DNA from 3 places in the Streptomyces sp. TLI_55 genome. Region 3 is predicted to be linked to each of the others. Evidence: riboswitches for the same ligand, from Rfam matches in the RefSeq annotation. Region 3 holds a riboswitch; each other region holds the start of a gene.
The links. A riboswitch is a leader RNA that binds a small molecule or an ion and turns the genes downstream of it on or off. The one in region 3 is predicted to bind cyclic di-AMP.
Positions count from the first base shown of each region.

Region 1: it holds a riboswitch for cyclic di-AMP, as region 3 does, so the genes downstream of both, CRP56_RS25365 (transglycosylase SLT domain-containing protein) here and CRP56_RS26395 (C40 family peptidase) in region 3, are expected to answer to the same signal.
Region 2: it holds a riboswitch for cyclic di-AMP, as region 3 does, so the genes downstream of both, CRP56_RS20095 (M23 family metallopeptidase) here and CRP56_RS26395 (C40 family peptidase) in region 3, are expected to answer to the same signal.

Region 1 is NZ_OAOJ01000001.1:5,495,858-5,499,123, forward strand. Features, by position in the region: gene CRP56_RS25355 (hypothetical protein) at 1-522, opposite strand, end outside; gene CRP56_RS25360 (HAD family hydrolase) at 672-1,478, shown strand; gene CRP56_RS25365 (transglycosylase SLT domain-containing protein) at 1,508-1,954, opposite strand; cyclic di-AMP (ydaO/yuaA leader) riboswitch at 1,958-2,140, opposite strand; gene CRP56_RS25370 (CocE/NonD family hydrolase) at 2,363-3,266, opposite strand, start outside.
Region 2 is NZ_OAOJ01000001.1:4,397,240-4,400,505, reverse strand. Features, by position in the region: gene CRP56_RS20105 (alginate lyase family protein) at 1-1,200, shown strand, start outside; tRNA gene CRP56_RS20100 (tRNA-Met) at 1,275-1,348, shown strand; cyclic di-AMP (ydaO/yuaA leader) riboswitch at 1,586-1,741, shown strand; gene CRP56_RS20095 (M23 family metallopeptidase) at 1,753-2,787, shown strand; gene CRP56_RS20090 (aldo/keto reductase) at 2,849-3,266, shown strand, end outside.
Region 3 is NZ_OAOJ01000001.1:5,701,054-5,704,319, forward strand. Features, by position in the region: gene CRP56_RS26390 (tellurite resistance/C4-dicarboxylate transporter family protein) at 1-620, opposite strand, end outside; gene CRP56_RS26395 (C40 family peptidase) at 712-1,848, opposite strand; cyclic di-AMP (ydaO/yuaA leader) riboswitch at 1,857-2,013, opposite strand; gene pcrA (DNA helicase PcrA) at 2,268-3,266, shown strand, end outside.

The DNA of each region.
Region 1 (3,266 bases), 210 kb from region 3:
CCAGCCGGGGCGGTCCATGTCGAAGACGACGACGGGGAGTTGGCGGCCGAGGGTCTTCTCGATCACTCCGTCGGCGTGGAGGTGGCGGGCGAGGTCGATGACGGCGTCCTGGAAGTGCCGGCGGAGGAGGTCGGTGCGGGCGCGGAGGTCGTCGTCGTCCAGGACCCGGTCGAGGTCGAACTCGCCGTCGTACCAGACACCGAGTTGCTTGACCTCTTCCACGTACACCCGGCTGCCCACCGGATCCTCGGGGACGTTGCCGAGCATCTCGAAGCCGTCGAGGAGCCAGTAGGCGTAGTTCCAGCGGACCTCGCCCTCGTCACCCGGGTACGTCTCCCGCTCGTACTGGCTCTCGGTGTTGTAGCCGATGGCCACGTACGGGTGGCGGTCGTCGTCGTCGAGGCGCCAGATGCGGAAGGACAGGGCGTAGATCTCGGGCTTGAGCTGCTCGGGGAAGCGTTCGAGGATGCCGGCCGCGGCGGTCCGCAGATGGCTCAGGAAGGTCTCCGGGTGATCGGTCACCCCGCGAGCATCTCACCCACAGGCCGACGCAACCGGTGGTGCGCGGTGCCCCGCCGACTCCCAACCGGAGCCGGTGTCAACGGATGTGAAAGGTGCGGCCGTCCGGTTCGCGTCGAGTCGGTGGGGGATTCCATCCGTATTCTCTGATCATGGCCGCACCCACCGCATATTCACTCGTCGCCACCGACCTCGACGGAACCCTCCTCCGAGGCGACGACACGCTCTCCGACCGGTCGCTCGCCGCACTCGCGCGGGTGACGTCGGCCGGGGCCCGGCATCTGGTGGTGACCGGCCGACCGGCCCCGAGAGTGCGGCCGCTCCTCGACGACCTCGGCAGCACCGGGCTCGCGGTGTGCGGGCAGGGTGCGCAGGTCTACGACGCCGGCGCGGACCGTCTGCTGTGGTCGGTCACCCTGGACCGGGAGTTGGCCGAGACCGCGCTCGGCAAGATCGAGGCCGAGGTGGGGCAGGTGTATGCGGCCGTGGACCAGGACGGGGTCGACGGGCTCACGCTCATCGAGCCGGGGTATCTGATGCCGCACCCGACCCTGCCCGCCGTGCGGGTGGGCCGCCGCGACGACCTGTGGTGCGAGCCGATCAGCAAGGTGCTGCTGCGCCACCCGGCCCTGTCCGACGACGAGTTGGCGGCGACCGCGCGCGGAGTCGTCGGTTCCCTCGCGACGGTGACGATGTCGGGCCCCGGCACCGTCGAACTCCAGCCATGCGGCATCACCAAGGCGACGGGCCTCGCGCTGGCAGCCGAGCACCTCGGCCTGGGGTCGCGGGACACGATCGCCTTCGGTGACATGCCCAACGACATCCCCATGTTCGACTGGGCGGCCCACGGCGTCGCGATGGCCAACGCCCACCCCGAACTCAAGGCCGTGGCCGACGAGGTGACCTTGTCGAACGAGGACGACGGCATCGCCGTCGTCCTCGAAAGACTCTTCAACTAGCCCTCGGCGAGAGGCTGGACGACCGGACCTCAGTACGCGCCGTACACGTTGTCGATCGAGCCGTAGACCGCGGCCGCGTAGTTGCAGGCCGCGGTGATGTTCGCGACCGGGTCGTAGGAGTCCCACGACGTGCCGGCCACGTGGTACGCGTTGAACGTCGGGTCGATCACCTGGAGCAGGCCCTTGGAGGGCGTGCCCGCGGCGGCGTTGGAGTCCCAGTTGTTGATGGCGTACGGGTTGCCCGAGGACTCACGGATGACGTTGCGGTAGATGCCGTCGTACGTGCCGGGAATGCCGTTCTGCGCCATGACCTGGAGCGAGGCGCGGATCCAGCCGTCGAGGGTGTCGGAGTAGCCGAGCGAGGTGGCGGTGACCGTGGTGGTGGTGGCCGCGGACGCGGTGGTCGCGCCGACGACGGGGAAGGCGAGTGCGGCGACGGCGGCACCGGTGACGGCGAGCTTGCGGGACAGACGCATGACGAAGTTCCTCTCCGGCGCCTGCGAGGTGAGCTGTCGGGTTCGGGCGGGAGCTGCCCGGCCATGCCCGAGAAGGCATGACTTCACCCCGAGCCGTACCGGTATGTCCGAAGACGTCCGGCCCGGCGACTTACCTGGGTCCCCCGCTCCTGCCGTGAAGTTCTCTGAGTGAGGTGAGCGGTCTACGGGCGGCGGCAGGATTCGGCGTCCGCCCGGGCCCGGAACGTATGCGACTGCACATGTCCGAAACAAGTACCGGATTCACAGATCGCACCTGTTGACCTTGGTGTCCGGCTTGTGCGCCCCGGAATTCCGGGGTTTTCGGACAAGGTGAGGGCAGGGTGAAGTGAGCCAACTCACCGTCGAGAACGAGAACGGCAAATCGGGCAATAAACCCTCAACTGGCGGTTAACCGGCGCTTCGTGGAATCCGCTTCTCCCAGGTCCGGTGGAAGACCACCTCGCCGCCCTCGCTGCAGATCACCTCGTTGGAGGTCAGGAACGCGGTCGCCTCGCAGGTGATCTCCGAGCGGGTGCGGACGGTGGTGTCCCAGCCCAGCTCCGGCCGGTGCAGCCGGATCGACCAGACCGAGCGGGCGCGGGCCGACAGCGGGTCCGACTCCTGGATCGTGTACGTCTCCAGTGCGTCCTCGGTGAACTCCAGGCCGTCGGGGTAGAAGCGGGTGCCGCCGTAGCGCGGGTCGACCTCCAGCCGCCACTCGCCCTTGGCGACATCCCGTACGACCAGCCGCTCGGGGCGGGGCTCGTCGAGGGTGGCCGGGTAGTTCACGCCCAGGGGTTCCGACTGCTCGGGCTCGCCGAAGCCGATGCCGGTGTCCGAGTCCACGTCATGTGTCCTGACCGGCAGTTCGAGGAAGCTGCCGGCCGGGTCCAGCGTGAAGCCGGCCTCGGACTCGGGCTGCGGCCAGATCCACGGCCAGTACGCGGAGGAGACCGCGAGCCGGATGCGGTGCCCGGGCGGGAAGACATGCCCGATGCCGTTCAGCTCGAAGACGACCTCCCCGCTCGCCCCCGGCTCCCACGGCACCGCCCGGTCCCGCCCGTGCCGGGCCGACAGGTTCAGCACGCCCCGGGTGACCAGCGTCGACGACCCGTCCGGCGCCACATCGCACAGCCGTGCGATCACCTGTCCGCGCGGCACCTCGCACGTCACCCGCAACCGCACCCGGGGCCGCCCCAGCACCCATGTCTCCTCACCCACCGCGAACTCGAAGCAGGCCGACCGGGCGTCCTCCTCCCGCTGATCCGGCGGCAGATCGGCGTCGTTCCCGAACGGGAAGAAACGCCCGGCG
Region 2 (3,266 bases), 1.3 Mb from region 3:
ACCGCCGCCCTCCTGCTGGCCCCGCTCCTCGCCACCGCCTGCGCGGGGACCGGTGCCGCCACCCGCACCATGGCCCGCGCCCTCCCCCCGGACACCGCCTTCACCCACCCCGGCGTGCTCGTCAGCGAGGCGCAGCTGGAGGCCGTGAAGAAGAACGTCACCGCGGGGAAGCAGCCGTGGCTCAAGGCCTACCTCGACATGCGGGACAGCAAGTACGGGGCGTACGACTACCGGCCCGAGCCGTACGCCAGCGTCGACTGCCCGGGTGGTGACCACGCCGACCGGCCCGCGCACGGGTGTGTCGAGGAGCGCGAGGACGCCATCGCCGCCTACACCCAGGCCCTGCTCTTCCGGATCACCGGCAAGCAGCAGCACGCCGTGAAGGCCAGGGAGATCCTGGACGCCTGGTCGGCGAAGATGCGGCGGCACACCGAGGAGGACGCCGGGTTGCAGACCGGGTGGGCCGGGTCGACGTGGGCGCGGGCCGCCGAGATCGTCCGGCACAGTCCCGGCGCGGGCTGGCCGGCGGACCGGGTCGCCCGGTTCGCGACCATGCTGCGCACGGCGTATCTGCCGACCGTCACCCGCAAGGTCCCCGACTACAACGGCAACTGGGATCTGGTGATGACCGACGCCGCCATCGGGATCGCCGTCTTCCTGGAGGACCGCAAGGCCTTCGACCACGCCCTGGAACGGTTCCGCGAGCGCGTGCCCGCCTACTTCTACCTGGCGAAGGACGGCAAGCTGCCGCTCACGCCGAAGGGGTCGACCGTCAACACCCCGCAGAAGCTCACGACGTACTGGTTCGGGCAGCGGACGTACAAGGACGGCATGTCCCAGGAGACCTGCCGCAACTTCAAGCACGTCGGCTACTCCGTCGCCGCCACCGCCCATGTCGCCGAGACCGCCTGGCACCAGGGCATCGACCTGTACGGCGAGGTGAAGGACCGGCTCAAGGCCACCCTCGCCTTCCACGCCCGGTACCAGGCGGGGGAGTCCGCGCCCGTGTGGCTGTGCGGCGGCAAGGTGGACCGGAACATGGGTCCCGACCTGGAGGTCGCCCTCAACCACCTGGAGAACCGCCTCGGCATCGCCGTCCCGGCCGCCCACAAGCTCGCCGAGGAGACCCGCCCGGCCGGCACCGACAACCTCTTCGTCTCCTGGGAGACCCTGACCCACGCGGGCAATCCCGGCACCTGAGAACCGCTCGTGAGCTGGGGCGACGTAAAGGTGGCGCGAGCGGTCCCGCGGATGGCGTATGCTGGTTTCAACGACGCGGGGTGGAGCAGCTCGGTAGCTCGCTGGGCTCATAACCCAGAGGTCGCAGGTTCAAATCCTGTCCCCGCTACTGAAGGCCCAGGGCCGGAATCCAGTCAATGGATTCCGGCCCTGAGTCGTTGTCCGGGTCCTTACTGAGCGTCGGCGGCGTCGGCGGGGTCAACTCGCCCGTTTTTCACCGGCCATGACCCCTACGTCCTGCCGAAAAAGGTTAATGATCAAGCAGAACAGCTTGGAATCCGTACCCCGGGTCTATTAACGTTCGATAACGCAGCGCGGTCGTCCCAGCCGTCACAAGAGTCGGCTCCGTGCGCACGCGCCGAATCCCGCAAGGGAACCGGGGAACCACCAACTTGGGGTGAATCACGCGTAAGTCGCCGTGAACCACGGCGGTTTACGCGCGTAGGAGACCTTCCTGCTCCGAACCCGTCAGCTAACCCGGTAGGCGAGAAGGAAGGAAAGGAGCACGCCCACGTGGCGTCAAACCGGCCTGCCCCCGAGGCCCCGTATGTGCCGAGCCAGCGCAGCACCGATGCCTTCGGCTACGGCAGCTACCACCATGACGAGGGCCCGCAGGACGTCTGGAATCCCACCGAGGACTCCCTCCGTCCGCCGCGTGGCAAACACCGGGTGGCCAAGCAGCGCGGCGGAGGACTCGCCCGCAGCTCCACGGTCCTGGGCGTCGGTGTCATAGCCGCCGTCGGCGCGGGCGGCATGGCCAGCGCCAACACCGGCAAGCCGCCGGTCTCCATCTCGATCCCCGACCTGCCCAACGTGGGCGGCGTCTTCGGCGGTGACGACGAGGCCCCCAAGGGTTCCGCCACCGCCCTCAGCAGCCTGGCCACCAGCGCCACGCAGACCGCCGAGAGCGGCTCGGACGCCGGTGAGGCGCTGCGCAACCGGATCATGGCGCAGGCCGAGAGCCAGCAGAACCAGGTCGACAACAAGGCGCAGCTGGCCGCCGAGGCCGAGGTCGCCACGCAGACCGCGAAGGCCGAGGCCGCCGCGCTCAAGCAGGCCGCCGACGACGCCGCCGCGGCGAAGAAGGCCGCCGAGGAGAAGGCCGCGAAGGAGGCCGAGGCCAAGCGCCTCGCCGAGCTCGCCAAGCAGTTCACGCTGCCGACCTCGTCGTACACCATCACGGGGACCTTCGGTCAGGCCGGTTCGCTGTGGTCCTCCGGCTACCACACCGGTCTGGACTTCGCGGCCCCCACGGGCACGCTGATCAAGGCGATCCACAGCGGCACCATCACGGAGGCCGGCTGGGCCGGCTCCTACGGCTACCGCACGATCCTCACCCTCGACGACGGCACCGAGCTGTGGTTCTGCCACCAGTCCTCGATCAGCGTCAGCGTCGGCCAGAAGGTCGGCACCGGCGATGTCATCGGACGCGTGGGCGCGACCGGCAACGTGACCGGTGCCCACCTGCACCTGGAGGTCCACCCGGGCGGGGCGGACACCGGCATCGACCCGATGGCGTGGCTGCGGAGCAAGGGGCTCAACCCCTGACCTCCCGCGTGGGTCGTTGTGTACGGAATACCGGTTTCCGGAATCGGTGTTGTTCCCGTACATGACTTCTCTTCGCAAGCTGGGCACGTCCGATCTCGAGGTCTTCCCGCTCTCCCTCGGCGGCAACGTCTTCGGCTGGACCGCCGACGAGGCGCAGTCCTTCGCCGTCCTCGACGCCTACGCCGCCGCGGGCGGCAACTTCGTCGACACCGCCGACTCCTACTCGAACTGGGCGGAGGGCAACTCGGGTGGCGAGTCCGAGACGATCATCGGCAAGTGGATCAAGGCGCGCGGCAACCGCGACGACGTCGTGATCGCCACGAAGGTCAGCCAGCACCCGGAGTTCCAGGGTCTGCGGGCCGCCAACATCAAGGCGGCCGCGGACGCCTCCCTGCGCCGCCTGGGCACCGACCACATCGACCTCTACTACACGCACTTCGACAAGCCCGAGGTGCCGGTCGAGGAGATCATCGGCGCGC
Region 3 (3,266 bases):
AGCGCCGAGATGGCCATCGCCCCGCCGGCCACCCACTGGTCCCCGGCGCCCGTCGCCACCTGGCGCAGATCGAAGTGGGCCAGGGCGAGGCCGTAGAAGACCAGGCCCAGCCAGAACAGCACCAGCGCCGCGTGCGCGAGCCACGCCGTCGAGATCGCGCCCGCGAGCGTCGCGCCGAGCACGGCCAGGCCCTGCGTCGCCACGCAGATCAGGAACACCGCGCCCGGCATCCGCCGCTTCCAGTGCCCCATGACCAGCACGACCAGCACCGGCCACAGCACCGTCGCCAGCGCCAGCAGCGCCTCGGCGAGCCGCTGCCAGCCCAGGGCGGAGAAGCGGGTGCCGAGCACCGTGGTCGCCGCGATCGCCGTGAGCGCGCCCGGCGTCTCGGCCTCCGCCACCCAGCGCGACCGCTCCCGCAGTAGTCGTACGGCGAAGTCGGCGGCCAGCACCACCCAGGCCACGCACGCCAGCACCAGGGCGATGCGGGACATCACCTCGTACCCCGTCAGGTGCAGGGCGACCGACAGGATGCCGGTCGCCATCACCGCGGAACCGGCGGCGGGCGGGCGCTGCGCCCACCAGGTGCGGAGGGGGGAGGTATGGGGCGTCTCGGGCATGAAAGTGATGCTAAGGAGCGCGCGGGGGGTTGAGAGCGGGGCACGCGCGCGGGCGTGAAGAAAAGAGCGCGGGGGTGCGGGGGCGCGAAGCCTAGGCCGGGCGCACCACGCTGTGGATCGCCGACTCGCCGTCGTAGTAGATCGACTCCTCGCGGACGTACGCCCCCGGCTTCGGCGCGTGGATCATCATGCCGTTGCCGATGTAGAGGCCGACGTGGGAGACGTCGTCGTAGAAGAAGACCAGGTCACCGGGTTGCGCGTTGGCGAGGGAGACCGTGGTGCCGAAGTTCACCTGGTCGTAGGTGGTGCGGGGGAGGGAGATGCCGGCGGCGTTCCAGGCGGCCTGGGTGAGGCCGGAGCAGTCGTAGGAGCCGGGGCCGGTGGCGCCCCAGACGTACGGCTTGCCGACCTGCGCGCGGGCGAAGGCGAGCGCCTTGTCGGCCTTGGTGGCGTAGGAGGAGTCGGCGGTTTGGGTGGTTTGGGTGGTTTCGGAGGGGGAGGGGCTCGCCTTCTGCTCCGCCGCCTTCTGCTGCTCGGCCAGCTCCGCGGCCTTGCGGGCGGCCTCCTCCCGCTTCTTCTTCTCGATCGCCGCGAGCCGCGCCTTCTCCTCGGCGGTCAGCTGCGACAGCAGCTCGCGCGCGGCGGAGAGCTTGCGCTGGACGGTCGCCTTGGCGGTCTTCAGGTCGGCCTGCGAGTCGGTGAGCGTCTCGAGGCTCTTGGTGGCCTCCTGGCGCTTCTTCATCGTCGCGGACTGCGCGCTGATGTAGTCGTCGACCGCGCCTTTCTGGCGGTCCGTCATGCGGCCCATCAGCTGCGTCTGGTCGAAGTAGTCCTGCGGGGTGTCCGCGAGCAGGAAGGTCGCGGTGTCGGGCGCGGAGGCACCGGTGCGGTACTGGGCCGCGGCGAAGGAACCGAGCTCCTCGCGGGCCTCGTTGAGCTTCTGGGTGCGCTGGGCGACGTCGTCGAGGAGGGTGTCGACCTCCTTGCGCTGCGTGGCGGTCTTCTCCTTGGCCGAGTTGTACTTCTCGGTCGCCGACTCCGCCTGCCGGTAGAGGTCGTCGACCTTCTTCTCGACTTCCTCCAGGCTCGGCTTGTCGTCGGCCGAGGGGGCGGCGGTGGCCGTCTGGGAGAGCAGGGCCACGGAGGTGAGGGCGGCCGTTGCGAGCGCGGGGGTGCGTATGCCTGCTACGCGCGTTCCCGCAGGACGTGGCCTTGCGTGCGACGCCAAGGGAGGCGACTCCTTCCATGTTCCGCCTACCGAGTTAGCTGTCGGGTTCGGGCGGGTGGTTCGGAAGGTGTGCCCTACGGCCGTCCCCCGAGAGGGAGGCGGGCCGATTCACCCCAAGGTCGGTGTGGGTCCCCGGCTCCGGCTGCCATGCGGCGCACCGGACTCGGCGGAGGCCGCGCGGCCCGGCGACGTTCGCCGGTGGGGGTCGTACGGCCTGACCGGCACGGTAGCCAACGGGTGTGGCCCCTGTGAAGGTTGATGTCCGATAGGCCCGATACATTTTCGTGACCTTGGGCGGGCGGGGGAGAAGATCGCGCGGTTTCTCACGGAACGTGACGGAGGGTTCCTGGAGGGTGAGAGGGCCCGAATTCTCGGGGCGGGGGCGGGGTGTCAGTGGGGAGCTCTAGACTCGGAGAGCGATGACAGGCCTCTTTGACGACAGCTTCCTGGCGAACCTCCAGGCCCCCCAGGGCCACGAGGAGGAACCCCCGCCGCCGCCCGAGGACGAGCACGGACCGGAAACCGTTCCGGACGATCTGTTCGGCGGGAAGTTCGACGTGCCGCCGGACCGGGACGCGTACTACCGCGACGGCGCCCCGCGCCCGGCCCTGGACGCGGCCGCGCTGATCGAGGGGCTCAACGAGAACCAGCGGGCCGCCGTCGTGCACTCCGGCACCCCGCTGCTCATCGTGGCCGGCGCCGGCTCCGGCAAGACGCGCGTGCTCACGCACCGCATCGCCTACCTGCTGGCCGAGCGGAACGTCCACCCGGGGCAGATCCTCGCGATCACCTTCACCAACAAGGCCGCGGGCGAGATGAAGGAGCGCGTCGAGCAGCTCGTCGGCCCGCGCGCGAACGCGATGTGGGTGATGACCTTCCACAGCGCGTGCGTGCGCATCCTGCGGAGGGAGTCGAAGAAGCTCGGCTTCACGTCGTCGTTCTCGATCTACGACGCCGCCGACTCCAAGCGCCTCATGGCCCTGGTCTGCCGTGACCTCGACCTCGACCCCAAGCGCTTCCCGCCCAAGTCCTTCAGCGCCAAGATCAGCAACCTCAAGAACGAGCTGATCGACGAGGAGGACTTCGCCGCCCAGGCCACCGACGGCTTCGAGAAGACCCTCGCCCAGGCCTACGCCATGTACCAGTCGCGGCTGCGCGAGGCCAACGCCCTCGACTTCGACGACCTGATCATGACGACGGTCAACCTGCTGCGGGCGTTCCCCGATGTCGCCGAGCACTACCGCCGCCGCTTCCGGCACGTCCTGGTCGACGAGTACCAGGACACCAACCACGCCCAGTACGCCCTGGTCAGGGAACTGGTCGGGACGGGTGCGCACGACGAGGACGTCCCGCCGAACGAGTTCGACGTCCCGCCCGCCGAGCTCTGCGTCGTCGGTGACGCCGACCAGTCGATCTAC